Regions from separate parts of the Streptomyces sp. Rer75 genome, predicted to be linked through region 2. Evidence: riboswitches for the same ligand, from Rfam matches in the RefSeq annotation. Region 2 holds a riboswitch; each other region holds the start of a gene.

What was found. Region 2 has a riboswitch for cyclic di-AMP ahead of HYQ63_RS23360 (M23 family metallopeptidase). Riboswitches for the same ligand answer to the same signal wherever they lie in the genome.
Region 1: another riboswitch for cyclic di-AMP. It lies ahead of HYQ63_RS31330 (M23 family metallopeptidase); the one in region 2 lies ahead of HYQ63_RS23360 (M23 family metallopeptidase).
Region 3: another riboswitch for cyclic di-AMP. It lies ahead of HYQ63_RS17990 (transglycosylase family protein); the one in region 2 lies ahead of HYQ63_RS23360 (M23 family metallopeptidase).

The regions. Positions count from the first base shown of each region.
Region 1 covers NZ_CP058693.1:7,279,073-7,284,561, reverse strand. Annotated here, with positions in the region: gene HYQ63_RS31345 (bifunctional GNAT family N-acetyltransferase/acetate--CoA ligase family protein) at 1-557, opposite strand, end outside; gene HYQ63_RS31340 (HPr family phosphocarrier protein) at 758-1,039, shown strand; gene HYQ63_RS31335 (GntR family transcriptional regulator) at 1,154-1,942, opposite strand; gene HYQ63_RS31330 (M23 family metallopeptidase) at 2,153-2,947, opposite strand; cyclic di-AMP (ydaO/yuaA leader) riboswitch at 2,962-3,124, opposite strand; gene HYQ63_RS31325 (M16 family metallopeptidase) at 3,349-4,734, opposite strand; gene HYQ63_RS31320 (pitrilysin family protein) at 4,755-5,489, opposite strand, start outside.
Region 2 covers NZ_CP058693.1:5,457,044-5,462,532, reverse strand. Annotated here, with positions in the region: gene HYQ63_RS23380 (helix-turn-helix transcriptional regulator) at 1-38, shown strand, start outside; gene HYQ63_RS23375 (DUF397 domain-containing protein) at 38-262, shown strand; gene HYQ63_RS23370 (hypothetical protein) at 356-670, shown strand; gene HYQ63_RS23365 (aldo/keto reductase) at 716-1,672, opposite strand; gene HYQ63_RS23360 (M23 family metallopeptidase) at 1,818-2,984, opposite strand; cyclic di-AMP (ydaO/yuaA leader) riboswitch at 2,996-3,139, opposite strand; gene HYQ63_RS23355 (PP2C family protein-serine/threonine phosphatase) at 3,427-4,677, opposite strand; gene HYQ63_RS23350 (hypothetical protein) at 4,890-5,276, opposite strand; gene HYQ63_RS23345 (DUF6227 family protein) at 5,414-5,489, opposite strand, start outside.
Region 3 covers NZ_CP058693.1:4,324,612-4,330,100, reverse strand. Annotated here, with positions in the region: gene HYQ63_RS18000 (cytochrome P450) at 412-1,701, shown strand; gene HYQ63_RS17995 (transglycosylase family protein) at 1,816-2,769, shown strand; cyclic di-AMP (ydaO/yuaA leader) riboswitch at 3,024-3,191, shown strand; gene HYQ63_RS17990 (transglycosylase family protein) at 3,198-3,872, shown strand; gene eno (phosphopyruvate hydratase) at 3,957-5,273, shown strand; gene HYQ63_RS17980 (septum formation initiator family protein) at 5,387-5,489, shown strand, end outside.

The DNA.
Region 1 (5,489 bases), 1.8 Mb from region 2:
TCGTCGAAGCTGCGCTTCTGGGTGTAGCCGGCGTCCGTGAACACCTTGATCATCTTGGTGTTGGCGGGCAGCACCTCGGCGGCGAAGCGGCGGATGCCGCGCTCGCGGGCGACGGCCCCGATGTGTTCGAGGAGGGCGGAGGCCACGCCGCGGCCCTGGTGGGCGTCCTGGACCAGGAAGGCGACCTCGGCCTCGTCGGCGGGGGCCCGATCGGCGTCGCCCTCACCGGGGGGCGGGAGGTGGGCGGGCAGCCCGTCCTCGCCGATGCGGTCGTAGCGGACGGTGGCGATGAACTCGCCCCCGACGGTCGCCGCGAGGCCGACCCGGTCGACGTAGTCGTGGTGGGTGAAGCGGTGGACGTCGCGGTCGGAGAGCCGGGGGTAGGGCGCGAAGAAGCGGTAGTACTTCGACTCGTCCGAGACGTGTTCGTAGAAGCTGACCAGGCGCTGCGCGTCATCGGGCGTGATGGGGCGGATCTGCGCGGTGCCACCGTCCCTGAGCACCACGTCGGCCTCCCAGTGGGTGGGGTACGCGTGATGATCCGACGAGCTCGGCATGGGGACAGGGTACGGGCTGAAGTCCGGGACGGAGAGGTCCGCATGGCGGACACCCTTGCGTGAACGGGGGGTGTCGAGGGAAAGTCCGTATCGGACCTGTTCGGACATGACCGGACCCACTCGGGCCCGAACCCGGGCGAGACCGGACACCGTATGATCTGGTCTAGACAACAGCACCCGCAGATCTGAAGGGCAACACCATGGCTGAGCGCCGCGTCAACATCGGCTGGGCCGAGGGCCTGCACGCCCGCCCGGCGTCGATCTTCGTCCGTGCGGCGACCGCCGCCGGCGTCCCCATCACGATCGCCAAGGCGGGCGGCACCCCGGTCAACGCCGCTTCCATGCTCGCCGTGCTCGGCCTGGGCGCTCAGGGTGGCGACGAGGTCGTGCTCGCCTCCGAGGCCGACGACGCGGAGGTCGCGCTCGACCGTCTGGCGAAGCTGGTGGCCGAGGGTCTCGAGGAGCTTCCGGAGACCGTCTGATTCCGTCCGAATCGCATTTCGGCGCGGCGGGGCCGCGGTGAACCATTACGGATCACCGCGGCCCCGTTGCTTTTCCGCATCGCGAATTCCATTGAGCTATATACCGAGCGGCTGTTAATTCCGGCCGCTCGCCGTGTTTACGGAATGTTTCGAAGTTCTCACCTGGGACGCGTTTCGCAATCGGTATTCGGCCAGCGAGCGCTCGGTGTGCGCGGCGGCGAGCGCCCGCGCCCGGTCGGCGTCGCCGCGCGCGACCGCGTCCACGATCGCCCCGTGCTCCGCCCAGGACTCGATGGCGCGCACCGACGGGTCGGCGCACCCGGCCGCGCCCGGTACGGCCTGCATGACCTGCGCGGGCTGCACCGCCTGCGCGGCCTGCCGGGCCGGGTCCGCCGCGTACACCCACGCCGTCTTGCGCCGCAGCTGCACCAGCATTCCCGCCAGGCTCGGGCTGCCGGACGCCTGGGCGAGCGTCTCGTGGAACCAGTCGCCCAGCGAGCGCAGCTCGCCCAGCCGGCCGCGCTGGGCCCGCTCCTGGCCGAGCCGGACCAGACCGCGCAGCACCTTCAGATGCCCCTCGGTGCGCCGCTGGGCGGCCCTGGCGGCACCCAGCGGCTCCAGCAGGGCCCGGATGTCCAGGAGGTCGGCCGCCTCCTTCTCGGACGGCTGCGCGACGCACGCGCCGGCATGCCGCCGGGTCGTCACGAAGCCCTCGGACTCCAGGGTGCGCAGCGCCTCGCGGACGGGCACCCGGGAGACTCCGTAGCGCCGGGCGAGCAGCTCCTCGGTCAGCCGGCTGCCGGGCGGATAGGTACCGGAGATGATGTCGTCACGGATCGCCGTGCACACCGCATGTGCCGAAATCCGGCGACCGCCCTGGAGTGCGGCCGTATCCCCGTTCACTTCCGGTCCCGCATTGTCGAACCTCCGCCTCAACCCCGCGAAACGCATCCGATTGACGCGTGTTCAGCGACTCTATTCGAAGCCGCCGGGATTTCCGATGGGCGAAGGCAATTCAGGGATATTTTTTGGTCACAGTGGAGCGTCCCGGCCGGGTAACGCCGAAGGCCCCGTCCGGAGCGGACGGGGCCTTTCGACGGGGACGGCGACGGGTCAGAGGTTGACGCCGTGCGAGCGCAGGTACGACAGCGGGTCCATGTCCGAGCCGTACTCCGCGGTGGTGCGGGCCTCGAAGTGCAGGTGCGGGCCGGTGACGTTGCCGGTGGCACCGGACAGGCCGATCTGCTGGCCGGGGGTGACCTTCTCGCCGACCGAGACGCCGATCGAGGAGAGGTGGCCGTACTGGGTGTAGGTGCCGTCGTTCATCTTGATGACGACGTTGTTGCCGTAGGCGCCGCCCCAGCCCGCCTCGACGACCTCGCCCATGCCCACCGACTGCACCTCGGTGCCGGTGGAGGCCGAGAAGTCGATCCCGGTGTGGCTGCCGGAGGACCACAGGCCGCTGGACGCCGCGTAGCCGGTGGAGACGGAGGAGCCGTCGATGGGCGAGACGAACGTGTTGAGGCGCTTGCGCTCGGCCTCACGCGCGGCGCGCTCCTTGGCCTCGCGCTCCGCCTTGGCCTTCTTCGCGGCCGCCTCGGCCTTCCGCGCGGCCTCCTGGCGGGCCACGGCCTCGGCCTTCGCCTTGGCGGCGGCGGCCTCGGCGGCGCTCTCCTGGGACTGGGCCTGCGCGTCGATCTGGTCGGAGAGACCGTCGCCCATCACCATCGCCTGGCGGAGACCGGTGTCCTGGGGAGACGGCGTCTCGCCGGTCGCGGCGAGGGCCGGGCCGGCGATGCCGGCGACGACGCCCGAAGCGACCGTGGTGATGCCAGCGATGTTCGCGCCGGTGCGGACGGCGGTCTGGCTGGGACGTCGGTGCTTCCCGGCGGCACGGGTGAACGCCATGGTGTGGCGCACTCCTTTCCTTCCTTCTCGCCTACCGGGTTAGCTGACGGGTTCGGAGCAGGAAGGTCTCCTACGGGCCCCTCCCCCGGCCGGGGAAGGCGTCCGATTCACCCCAGGGACGTTTGGGTCCCCGGCTCCCCTGGCACTCGCACCAGTGGGACTCGGCGATGGCTGTCCGTGCCGCGGGCGCGGCGGGTATCCGGCGAACAGCCGCACTGACGCTAAACGGGCCGCGTTTCGATCACCAAACGGTTACGGGTTTTTGTTGTTCTCGCCACAAACCAAACGCCCCTCAAATCGGACATACGGGAGGACCCTGACGTCTCACTTGACGCCAGGGTCCTTGTACTGATGGTGCGTTGAGCCGGGCCCGGGACATGTCGGGCCCGGCGGCACGCGGTTCAGCCGGTGATGACGCGCACCTCTCCGATGCCGAGCGCCCTGACCGGCGCCTCGATCTTCGAGGCGTCACCCACGAGCACCGTCACCAGCCGGTCGGCCGGGAAGGCGCTCACGACCGCCGCGGTCGCCTCCACCGTCCCCGCCTCGGCGAGCCGGGCGTACAGCTGCGCCTGGAAGTCGTCCGGCAGGTGCTGCTCGACCTGGTCGGCGAGCGTGCCCGCCACGGCGGCGGCCGTCTCGTACTTCAGCGGGGCGACGCCGACGAGGTTCTGCACGGCGACATCGCGCTCGGCGTCCGTCAGCCCCTCCTCCTTCAGCGTCCGCAGCACCGTCCACAGGTCGTCCAGCGCCGGGCCGGTGACCTCGGTGGCCACCGAACCGCTGATCGCCAGCAGCGAGGCGCCCGCCGAGCCGCCGCCGGCCGGCGAGGGCGGCGTCGAGCGCAGCACCTGGCCGAAGGCGCGCACCCCGTAGGTGTAGCCCTTCTCCTCGCGCAGCACCCGGTCCAGCCGGGAGGTGAGGGTGCCGCCCAGGCAGTAGGTGCCGAGCACCTGCGCGGGCCAGACGCGGTCGTGCCGGTCGGCGCCGATGCGCCCGATGAGCAGCTGGGTCTGGACCGCGCCGGGCCGGTCGACGATCACCACACGGCCGGTGTCGTCGGCGATGACCGGCGGGACCGAGCGCTGCGGGGCCGGGCCTCCGGTCCAGGCGCCGAGGGTGTCGGCGAGCGCCTGGTCGAGGTCGACACCGGCCAGGTCGCCGACGACGACCGCGGTCGCGGTGGACGGCCGGACGTGCGCCTCGTAGAAGGCGCGCACCGCCGCGGCGTCGATGCCCTCGATGGTCTCCTCGGTGCCCTGGCGCGGCCGGGACATCCGCGACTCGGCCGGGAACAGCTCCTTCGCCAGGGCCATGGAGGCGCGGCGGGCCGGGTTGGCCAGCTCGTGCGGGATCTCGTCCAGCCGGTTGCGCACCAGCCGCTCGATTTCGCCGTCGGGGAAGGCGGGGGCGCGCAGCGCGTCGGCGAGCAGGCCGAGCGCCTTGGGCAGCCGGGAGACCGGCACCTCCAGGGAGACCCGGACGCCGGGGTGGTCCGCGTGGGCGTCCAGGGTGGCGCCGCAGCGCTCCAGCTCGGCGGCGAACTCCTCGGCGGTGTGCTTGTCGGTGCCCTCGGACAGGGCGCGCGCCATGATCGTGCCGACGCCGTCCAGACCGGCCGGCTCGGTGTCCAGCGGGGCGTCGAGGTTGATCTCCACGGCGACGACCTGCTGGCCGGGGCGGTGGCAGCGCAGCACGGTGAGCCCGTTGGACAGCTCAGTGCGCTCCGGCGCCGGGAAGGCCCACGGCTTGGGGGCACCCCCCTGCGGCTGCGGGTGGAAGGTCATGGTGGCGGTGACGGCGTCGCTCACTGGGCCGCCTCCCCTTCTGCGTCGGTGTCGGCGGCTTCTGCGGCGCCGGAGGACTCGTCGTCCGCGTCCTCGGCGCCCTGGACGGGCTCGTAGACCAGCACGGCCCGGTTGTCGGGGCGCAGCCGCGCCGCGGCCACGGCCCGCACCTCCTCGGCGGTGATGTCCAGCACCCGCCCCACGGCGGTCAGCGCCAGCTGCGGGTCGCCGAAGAGCACGGCGAACCGGCACAGCTCGTCGGCGCGGCCGCCGACGGTGGCCAGCCGGTCCAGCCACTCGCGCTCGATCTGCGCCTGGGCGCGCTCCATCTCCTGCGGCGTCGGGCCCTCCTCCGCGAAGCGGGCCAGCTCCTCGTCGACGGCGGCCTCGATGCCGGGCACCTCGACCCCGCCGGAGGTCTTCACGTCCAGCCAGCCCAGCGACGGCGCGCCCGCCAGCCGCAGCAGGCCGAACCCGGCGGCGACGGCCGTACGGTCGCGGCGGACCAGGCGGTTGTGCAGCCGGGAGGACTCGCCGCCGCCGAGGACGGTCAGCGCCAGGTCGGCGGCGTCGGCCTCACGGGTGCCGTCGTGCGGCAGCCGGTAGGCGGCCATCAGGGCGCGGGCCGGGACCTCCTCCTCCACGACCTCGCGCAGCTGCCCGCCGATGACCTCCGGGAGCGTGCCGTCGCGGGGCGGCCGCTTGCCCTCGTGGGAGGGGATGGTGCCGAAGTACTTCTCGATCCACGCGAGCGT
Region 2 (5,489 bases):
CCGCCAAGTTGATCGACACCGTACGCAAGGAAGTGTGATGGCCACGAACCGAATACGAGCGGCAAGCCACCTTGCGGCGACGCAGTGGGTGAAGTCCACCTACAGCGGTGGTCAGGGGCTGGAGTGCGTGGAGACGGCGAAGCTGCCGGACCGCGAGACCGCCGTCCGCGACTCGAAGCGTCCGGATGGGCCCGTGCTCGGGTTCTCGCAGGGCGCGTGGGGGGACTTCGTAGCGGCCCTGCGGGCGGATGAGCTGGGCTGAGGGGCTGGTCACCCGTAGCCGGTTCGGGCCCGGGGGTGGGGGCTCGCTGCGTAGGGTCGGGGCAAGGTGACCCTAGGAGTGGGAGGTAGCGGCATGGCTGGTGTGCCGGCGGGGCTGGTGGCTGCGGGTGGGTTGGTCGGGGGGTACGGGGTGGCCCGGTGGACCAAGCGGCGGCCGCTCGGTGGGGTTGCGCTGGCGGCGGCCGGGGCCGTGGCCGCCAAGGGGTGGCGGGACAAGGCCGGGAACGGGACGGCGGCTGCGCTCAGCGGGTTGTACGTGGCCGCGTTCGCCGGGTCGCATCCGCTGGCGAAGAAGGTGGGGGCGTGGCCGTCCGTCTTCGGGGTCGCCGGTGCGGTTGCCGCCGCTTCGTGGGTGTTGGCGGATCGGCGTGGGGGTGTAGGGGCGTAAGGGGGCCGGGACGGCGGATTGCCGTCCCGGCGCCGTGGCCCGGGGTCAGGCCGAGGCCGAGGTCAGGAGGTTCAGTTCCGGCTGGGTGAGCTGGAGGTCGACCGAGGCGAGCAGGGCGGGGAGCTGGGCGGGGGTGCGGGCGCTGGCTACCGGGCCGACCACGGTGGGCTGGGCGGTGAGCCAGGCCAGGGCGACGGTGGCGTGGTCGGCGTTGTGGTTGGCGGCCACGTCGTCGAGGGCGGCGAGGACCTTCTGGCCGCGCTCGGTCTCCAGGTGCTGGGCGGCGCCCGTGGAGCGGGCGCTGTCGACCGTGGTGCCGGGGCGGTACTTGCCGGTGAGGAAGCCGGACGCGAGCGCGTAGTACGGGAGCGTCGCCAGGCCGTGGCGGGCGGCGACGTCGGCCAGTTCGCCCTCGAAGGTGTCGCGCGAGACCAGGTTGTAGTGGGGCTGGAGGGCGACGTAGCGGGCCAGGTTCTCCTGGGCGGAGAAGGTGAGGGAGGCGTCGAGGCGCTTGGCGGAGATGTTGGAGGCGGCGATCTCGCGGATCTTGCCCGCCTGCACCAGCTCGTCAAGGGTGGAGACGATCTCCTCGACCGGCACCGAGGTGTCGTCGAAGTGGGTGTAGTAGAGGTCGATGTAGTCCGTGCCGAGGCGCTGGAGGGACTCGTCGAGGCCGGACTTGATGGCGGAGGCGGACAGTCCGCGGGGTTCCGGCGAGCCGGCGCCGACCTTGGTGGCGAGGACGATGTCGTCGCGGTTGCCGCGGGAGGCGAACCACTTGCCGAGGATGGTCTCGGACTCGCCGCCCTCGTTGCCGGGTGCCCAGGCGGAGTAGACGTCGGCGGTGTCGATGAAGTTGCCGCCCGCCGCCACATAGGCGTCGAGCACCTCGAAGGATTCGGCCTCGTCGGCCGTCCAGCCGAAGACATTGCCGCCCAGGGAGAGCGGGAAGACGGACAGGCTGCCGATGTTCTTACGGGTGTCATTGCGCGTCTCAGTCATGCGATATGACAACGCTGACGACCGAGGGGGGTATTCCGTCGGAGGCCGCGGACAGAGAACCGGCGGCCCTGGCGTCAAGGGGGGAGAGAGCGCCAGAGCCGCCGGAACGAGGGGCCGTCGCAGCGACGACGGCCGGATCAGGGGGTCACGGGTTCAGCCCGTGGTCGCGCAGCCAGGACAGCGGGGCGATCGGGGAGCCGCCGCCCGGCCGCACCTCCAGGTGGAGGTGGGGGCCGGTGACGTTGCCGGTGGCGCCGACGCGGCCGATGGTCTCGCCCGAGGACACCTTGCCCGAGGTGACGACCATGGACGACAGGTGGCAGTACCAGATCTCGGTGCCGTCATCGAGCTTGAGCACGATGCGGTAGCCGTACGATCCGGCCCAGCCCGCCTGGGTGATGGTGCCGCTGCCCACCGCCTTGACCGGGGTGCCGGTCGGGGCGGCGAAGTCCTGGCCGGTGTGGTCGGCGGACCAGATGTCGCCCGCCTGGCCGAAGCCCGCGGTCAGGGTGTACGAGGCGACGGGGAGGGTGAACCCCGTGGAGGTCGACGCCTTGGCGGGGCGGTCGGCGGCGGCCTTGGCGGCGGCCTCCTTCTCGGCCTCCGCCTTCGCCTTGGCCGCCTCGGCGGCCTTCTTCTTGGCGGCGGCCTCGGCCTTCTTCTGCTCCGCCAGGTCGCGGGCCTTGGCGGCGGCCTTGGCGGCGTCGTCGGCGGCGGCCTTGGCGGCGGCGCGCGCCTCGCTCTCGCGTCTGTCGTCATCCGCCGCGGTCTGCTGGCTCTCGGCCTGCCGCAGGATGCGGGTGCGCAGCGCCTCGCCCGCCTCGGTGCCGCCGGTGGTGAGGGTGGCGGCGGTGGGCTGGGCGGAGTCCTGGCCGTCGGCCATCAGGGAGCCGATTCCGGGCAGGTCCTTGGCGGCGGGCAGCTGGGCCTTGACCTCGTCGGCGACGTGGGCGAGGTCCGGCATGGAGATCGGTACGGTCGGCCGGTCCTTGGCGCTCGCCATGCCGCCCGCGCCGACCGCCGCGATGACGCCGACGCCGAGGACGGCGCTGCTGCGGGCCATGGTCCCGCCGCGCTGCTTGCCGACGCGGTGCCGGCCGCGGAGCGGAGCGATGGACTCCTCGGTGGGGTTCCACTCGTCCCAGACGGCTTCCTTGCCTACGGGCGGCTCATCCGGTTCGGCGCCGAGGCCGACCGTGGGGCGGGCGCCGGCTCCGGCGTCGAAGCCGACTCCGTACGCGGTCGCGGTGCCGGGTCCCGTACCCGACGAGCGGTACGGAGCTTCGTCCAGTACGGACCTGTTGGACGCCACCGGGGCGCACTCCTTTCCTTCCCTCTCGCCTACCGGGTTAGCTGACGGGTTCGGAGCAGGAAGGTCTCCTACGGGTCAGGTTCGACCCGATTCACCCCAAGGTGGTGGTTCCCCGGTTCCCTCGTGCTGCGCTGGTGCCGCGGCGGCTGCTGCTGCCGTGATGCGTGGTGGTGCGTGGTGCTGATGGTGGTGCTGGCGCTGCACGTACGGGATTCGGCGACGGCGCACGGTGCCGCCTCTGCGACGGCTGTGTCGACCGCGCTGCGTTATCGAACGTTAATAGAGAGCGCGACATGATTCCAAGCTCTTCTGAAGAATCCGCGCAGCTTTGGCATGAACTTAGTAACCAAGGAAGGACAGATGGGGGCGTTTCACCCCGCTTGAAAAGGGATGGTAAAAACCTCCTGCGGGCTGATCGTGTGTCAATCGTTATGCGTACGCGTCACGGTTGGCTACGGTCCGTGTCCGGAGCGGGGGGTGTGGTTCCGTTCGTTCCGGGCGGGCGCCGGACCGCGAGCAGCGCCATGTCGTCCGCGGTCTCCCCGCCCGCGTGCAGCGCGACGTCCTCCACCAGCGCGTCGAGCAGCCCGCCCGGTCCGGTGAAGCGGCGGCCGCGCAGCCGCTCCTCGGGGGCGTAGAACGTGCCGTGCCGGTCGCGGGCCTCGGTCACCCCGTCCGTGAACAGCAGCAGCGTCGCGTCCTCGGGGAACCGCAGCTCCGTCACCCGGTCGGGCCACGCGCCCAGTTCGCCCATCCCCAGCGGCAGCGCGACCGTCTCCGGCTCCAGGCGCCGCACCGCGCCGTCGCCGGGCAGCAGCAGCGGCGCCGGGTGGCCGCGGTTGATGAGGCGAAGGGTGGAGTCGCCGCGCGGGATCTCGCCGAGGACGGCGGTGGTGAACCCCTCGAACGCCTCCAGCTCGGCCCGTCGCGCGCCCTCGCGCCGCAACGCCCGCTCCAGCCGCCCCGCGAGCCCCTCCAGCGTCGCCTCCTGCTCCGCGGCCTCCCGGAAGGCGCCGATGAGGACCGCGACGACCTCCACGGCCTGGAGCCCCTTGCCGCGGACGTCCCCGACGATCAGCCGTACGCCGTGCGGGGTGTCCTGCACCGCGTACAGATCGCCGCCGATCGCTGCGTACTGCTCGGCCGCCACATAGCGCGCCGCGACGTCCAGCCCGGCGATGCGGGCGGGCGGTACGGGCAGCACGGCCCGCTGCGCGGCCTCCGCGATGCCGCGCGCCGAGGCCAGCCGCCGGTCGCCGCGGCGGACGACGCGGTTGATCACGAGCGCGAGGAGGGCGACGGTGGCCACCGTGGCGATCTCGGTCGCGGCCTGGGTCGGGTCCCGCACGCCGTGCAGCTCGGCCAGCAGGCAGACGGCGGTGAGGGCGAGGACCGTGGTGATGATGGTCCGCCGCAGCGGGAAGAGGGAGGCGGCGACCAGCGGGGCCGCGGCGAAGAAGGGGGAGGCGGTGTACGGGGCCGGGGCGGCGAGGTCGAACGCGATCCCGCCGAGCAGGAGGATGGCGGGGGTCCACGGGGCCAGCCGCCGCCCCGGCGAGGCCTGGACGGCCTCCTCGGCCGTGACGAGCCCGGCGGCCGCGCCCGAGGAGTCGGCGGCGGGCGTACGGGCGCCCGGACGAGCCCTGCTCCCTCGCACCCGCGCCACCGGCTTCTCCCGCTGTCCCTGATCCATGACCCCGTCCGTGACCCCGTCATCAGGCTTCCGGGTACCGGGCCGCCGTGCGAGTCGGTGGCGGCCATGTGGGTGCGTCAGAAGGTCTTCACGGAGGGGCGCGGATGCCGAGCGACCCCGGATGGCAAGCATCCGGGGTCGCAGGGCGAGCCGTGGCGTTCGCCGGGGCTCGGTCAGCCGCGGCCGTGGCCGTCGGCGTGGGGCTTGTCGGTTCAGGGGGTGCCGGTGGCGATGTTGGTGCAGTCGCTGCCGATGGTGATGTCACCGGAGGGGGCGAGCCCAGCGGTCGAGATGATGGCGCCGGTGGCCGTGTCGCAGTCGTTGCTCTGCACGACCGCCGTGCCGTTGGTGAAGTTGAGGCAGTTGCTGCCGACGGTGATGTCCCCCGACGGAGCGGTGGCGCCGATGCTGGAGATGGCGCCGGTGAGGGTGTCGCAGGTGTTGGTCTGGACCGTCCCGAAGGGGTTGAAGCCCCCGCCACCGCCGCCGAAACCGCCGGCACCGCCGCCGAAACCGTGGGCGGACGCCCCCGCCGCACTCCCCAGAACCAGGGCGCCTGACGCCACGGCCAGGACAGCTACCTTCTTTCCGATGTTCACTTGATTTCCTCCAGAAGAGCCAAATCCGCGGAAAAACACACGTTCCGATTGAACGGAAGGACATCCGCGACACCGGGGAGGCGCGCACGCACTTCACCCGATGGGCCCACTGTCGGATGAGTCGGACGTCACCGTATTCAGAGGTCGACGCCGAGGGCGCGGGCGTGGCGGTCGGCCGCCAGCTCCGCCGAGACCTCGTCGAGGTACACCTCG
Region 3 (5,489 bases), 1.1 Mb from region 2:
ATGCCCAACTGGCGGCATAGTGCTCCTCAGAGTGGTAACCCTCTCGGCTGATTTACCGGATCGCCGTGTGTCTTACGGGCCCTTGGCTCGCCTGGCAAGCGCGGTGATCGTATCACCAGGGGCAGGTGGCCCCGTGCATGTGCCGGAGTCCCATTCAACCACCTGACACTGTTTCAGCCATCCCCGCATTTTGCCTCATTGGGCGACGTCAGCGCATGTTCCGCAGGTCGGAGTGGTGCGCGCCGAGGGCCGTTCCGGGCGATGGCCACAGGCATCAGATATCGGGCATTCGCCTCGCGCTGTGAGCGCATCGTGGAGAGTGTGTGGAGAAGGTCGTCGAATTGCTTCGACATTAATCGGCTTTACTTGCGCTTTATGGATTTACTTCCGATAAGTGGCGTATCGGAATCCATGGGTCGCGGCCGGTATCGTCGGGGCGTGCCCGATCAGCCTTGTCCTACCCCCGCTCCCACCCTCTTCACCTGGGAGTTCGCTACTGATCCCTACCCCGCCTACGCCTGGCTACGCGAGCATGCCCCGGTGCATCGGACCACGCTCCCCAGCGGGGTCGAAGCCTGGCTGGTGACTCGCTACGCCGATGCCCGGCTGGCCCTCGCCGACGCCCGGCTGTCGAAGAACCCCCAGCGGCATAGTGAGTCCGCTCACGCCCGGGGCAAAGTGGGCATCCCGGGCGAGCAGCGCGCGGATCTGATGACACATCTGCTCAATATCGACCCTCCGGACCACACCCGGCTGCGGCGGCTGGTGTCCAAGGCGTTCACCCCGCGCCGCGTCGCCGCGTTCGCCCCGCGGGTGCGCGAGCTGACCGACGACCTCATCGACGCCTTCGCGGACCGGGGAGAGGCGGACCTCATCCATGAGTTCGCCTTTCCTCTCCCCATCTACGCGATCTGCGATCTGCTCGGCGTCCCGCGCGAGGACCAGGACGACTTCCGGGACTGGGCCGGGACGATGATCCGGCACGGCGGGGGCCCGCGCGGGGGAGTGGCCCGCGCGGTGAAGAAAATCCGCGCGTATCTGGCCGAGTTGATTCACCGTAAGCGCGCCGCGCTCGGCAACGACTTGATGTCCGATCTGATCCGGGCCAGCGACCACGGTGACCATCTCACCGAGAACGAGGCCGCCGCGATGGCCTTCATCCTTTTGTTCGCGGGTTTCGAGACCACCGTCAATCTGATCGGCAACGGCCTCTACGCGCTGCTGCGCCATCCCGAGCAGCGGGCCCGGCTGCAACGTTCCCTGGGAGAAGGGGAAGAAGCAGAAGAAGGGGATGAGGAACTGCTCGCCACCGGCGTCGAGGAACTGCTGCGCTACGACGGCCCGGTGGAGATGGCCACCTGGCGGTTCGCCACCGAGCCGGTGACCATCGGCGGGCAGCAGATCGCCGAGGGAGAACCGGTGTTGGTGGTGCTCGCCGCCGCCGACCGCGACCCCGAGCGCTTCGCCGACCCCGACGTCCTCGACCTCTCCCGCACCGACAACCAGCACCTCGGCTACGGCCACGGCATCCATTACTGTCTGGGCGCCCCGCTGGCCCGCCTGGAGGCGCAGACCGCGCTCGCCACCCTGCTGCGCCGCATCCCCGACCTCCGGCTCGCGGTGGAGCCGGACGACCTGCGCTGGCGCGGCGGGCTCATCATGCGCGGACTGCGCACCCTTCCGGTGACCTGGGGAAAGTGACATCCGGTCAGTCATGTGACCTTGGCGTGACCTGGGATACACCGGCTTGTGATGATCGTGTGGCGTCGCTATGTTCAACCGACAAACCGAGCCCCCACACGAGAGGCGATTCGCATGCTTTCCGGGAACGGACGTCACCGCCGCCCCCGCCAGGCTCCGGCCATCGTCGTCGCGGCGGGGGTGACCGGTGCGAGCTTCGCCCTTCCGCTCCTCGGAGCGACCGGCGCCCAGGCCGCCCCCGCCTCCACGTGGGACCAGGTCGCCGAGTGCGAGAGCGCCGGGATGTGGAGCGCCAACGAGGGCAACGGCTTCTACGGCGGCCTTCAGCTGACCCTCGACATGTGGAAGAAGTACGGCGGCACCAGCTACGCCCCGCGCCCCGACCTCGCCAGCCGCTCCCAGCAGATAGCCGTCGCCGAGTCGATCCTCGGCGACCGCGGCCCGGACGCCTGGCCCAGCTGCGCGCTGAACGCCGGGCTGACCGACGGCGGCGACGCCCCGGACGTGAACCCCGGCAGCACGGCACGCCCCTCCCAGCAGGGCGACGCGGAGCGCGAGGACCGTGACGGATCCGACGCCCGGGACCGTGGCGATGCGGCCGGCGAGGCGCCGGACGCATCGGAGCCCTCCGACGCGTCCACCGAGCCGGAGCGGCCCCAGGACCCGGCCACGCCGGGCGACTCGGACGAGGCGGACGGCCCGGGCGACGACGCGCCCTCACCGTCCCCCTCCTCCAGCGCGCCTTCTTCCGGCGCGCCCGACCCCTCGCCGACCCCCTCCTCCACCGAGGGCGGCTCCGAAGGCTCCTCCGGCAAGCACCGGGGCGAACGGGACGCGGGGGAGCGGCCGAGCGACCATGCCTCGCGCGGCGGTGCCGGCAGGGCCGAAAACCCCACGGATGGCGGCTACACAGTGCGTCCGGGTGACAACCTTTCAGCAATCGCCGAAAAGCAGGAATTGGGCGCCGATTGGCGTCGGCTCTACGAGTCCAACGAAAACCTCATCGGAACCGACCCAAATCTCATTCTTCCTGGTCAGCGGCTTGATCTCACCATCAGGAGCCAGTAGTTCGGGGTGATTTGCCCGGTCTGGCGCCGGTGAGACATACCTCTCGTCACATTTTCCGGGGCGTCCGAGGTGTCCGGTCTCTCCGCACCCGGCCCCACCTGCGCCGATGTGGGCCGGGTGAGATCGATAACAGCCCTCTTCGCTGCGATAAGGGTGTTTGAACGTTTCCCGGAGGTGTGTTTAACGTCTTTCCGCTCGCCACCGCGAGCACCGTCGACCGTCACGCCGAGTCCTGCCGGCGGTCGTCCGGTACCGACGCGCCAGCGCCGAAGGCAGGAGCGGGGGACCCAAGGTAAGTGCCGGGAGGCCAGCGGAATCGGCCGAGCGGCTAGGGGTGAAGCAGGGTGCGGACCCCCGCACCCAGCCGGGCAACTCACGCCCGAACCCGACAGCTCACCTCGTAGGCGTCGGTGAGGAAACGAACGAACATGTCCAACGCTCAGGGCAAGCACCGTCGTCCTTCCAAGGCCACTCGTATCGCCGCGCTCGCCGGCCTCGCCGGAGCCGCTGTGGCCACTCCGCTCATCGGTGCGACGTCCGCCTCTGCCGCCACCACGTCCCAGTGGGACCAGGTCGCGCAGTGCGAGTCCGGCGGCAACTGGTCGATCAACACCGGCAACGGTTACTACGGCGGCCTTCAGTTCTCCTCCTCCACCTGGGCCGCGTACGGCGGTACCGCCTTCGCACCCACCGCCGACAAGGCCGGCAAGGCCCAGCAGATCCAGGTGGCCGAGAAGGTCCTGGCCAGCCAGGGCAAGGGCGCCTGGCCGGTCTGCGGCAAGGGCCTGACCAGCGGCGGCGCCCCGTCCGCCCCGGCCCCGTCCACCCCGTCGCAGAGCCAGTCCGACTCCTCGCAGTCGGCCCCGTCCGCCAAGCCGAAGGCCGCGCCCCGCAGCGCGCCCGAGCACGCCGCGCGTGACGAGGCCCGCGGCCCGATCAAGAAGGGCGACGGCGAGTACAAGGTCAAGTCCGGTGACACCCTTGGCAAGATCGCCAAGGCGGAGGACGTCAAGGGCGGCTGGAAGAAGCTCTTCGAGCTGAACAAGAACATCATCCAGAAGGCCGACCTGATCTTCCCCGGCCAGCAGCTCCACCTGAGCTGATCAGCCACACCGTAGTCAACGAGCCCCGGCTGGGTGCGCCGCCCCCACGGTGCACCCCGCCGGGGCTTCGGTGCGGTTAGGCTCATGCTGCTACCGCAGACACATACGAAGGAGAACCTCGTGCCGTCCATCGACGTCGTCGTAGCTCGCGAGATCCTCGACTCGCGAGGCAACCCCACGGTCGAGGTCGAGGTCGGCCTCGACGACGGCAGCACCGGCCGTGCCGCCGTCCCGTCCGGCGCCTCCACCGGCGCCTTCGAGGCCCTCGAACTCCGTGACGGCGACAAGAACCGCTATGGCGGCAAGGGCGTGGAGAAGGCCGTCCTCGCCGTCATCGAGCAGATCGGCCCCGAGCTGGTCGGTTATGACGCCACCGAGCAGCGCCTGATCGACCAGGCGATGTTCGATCTGGATGCCACTCCGGACAAGTCCTCGCTCGGCGCCAACGCCATCCTCGGCGTCTCCCTCGCCGTGGCGCACGCCGCCTCCGAGGCGTCCGACCTGCCCCTCTTCCGTTACCTCGGCGGCCCGAACGCGCACCTGCTGCCGGTCCCGATGATGAACATCCTCAACGGCGGCTCGCACGCCGACTCCAATGTGGACATCCAGGAGTTCATGATCGCGCCGGTCGGCGCGGAGTCCTTCTCCGAGGCCCTGCGCTGGGGTGCCGAGGTCTACCACACCCTGAAGGGCGTGCTGAAGGAGCGCGGCCTGTCGACCGGTCTCGGTGACGAGGGCGGCTTCGCGCCGAACCTCGACTCCAACCGGGACGCCCTGGACCTCATCGTCGAGGCCATCAAGAAGGCCGGCTACCAGCCCGGCCAGGACATCGCGCTCGCGCTCGACGTCGCCGCCTCCGAGTTCCACAAGGACGGCGTCTACCAGTTCGAGGGCAAGGCCCGCACCGCGTCCGAGATGACCGCGTACTACGCCGAGCTGGTCGAGGCGTACCCGCTGGTCTCCATCGAGGACCCGCTGAACGAGGAGGACTGGGACGGCTGGAAGACGATCACCGAGCAGCTCGGTGACAAGGTCCAGCTGGTCGGCGACGACCTGTTCGTGACCAACCCCGAGCGGCTGGCCCGCGGCATCGAGAACGACACCGCGAACGCCCTGCTGGTCAAGGTCAACCAGATCGGCTCGCTGACCGAGACCCTCGACGCCGTCGAGCTGGCCCAGCGCAACGGCTTCAAGTGCATGATGTCGCACCGCTCCGGTGAGACCGAGGACGTCACGATCGCCGACCTGGCCGTCGCCACCAACTGCGGCCAGATCAAGACCGGCGCCCCGGCCCGCTCCGAGCGGGTGGCCAAGTACAACCAGCTGCTGCGCATCGAGGAGATCCTCGACGACGCCGCGGTGTACGCGGGCCGCTCCGCCTTCCCGCGCTTCAAGGGCTGACCGCTTCTCGATCCTCGAGGAGCGGACACGTCTGACGCATGTCCCCGGCCGCGGTCCCGTACCGTGGGCCGGGGACGGCGTTACTTAAGCGAAGTCATCACCGGGGAGGCGACGTGCCGGCGGATCGGTTCTCCACCGCGACCAGGCTCAAGGCGCTCGGCGAACACGCCGCCGCCCGGGTCTACCGTGCCCGGATCAAGCGCCGCCGCAGCCGGC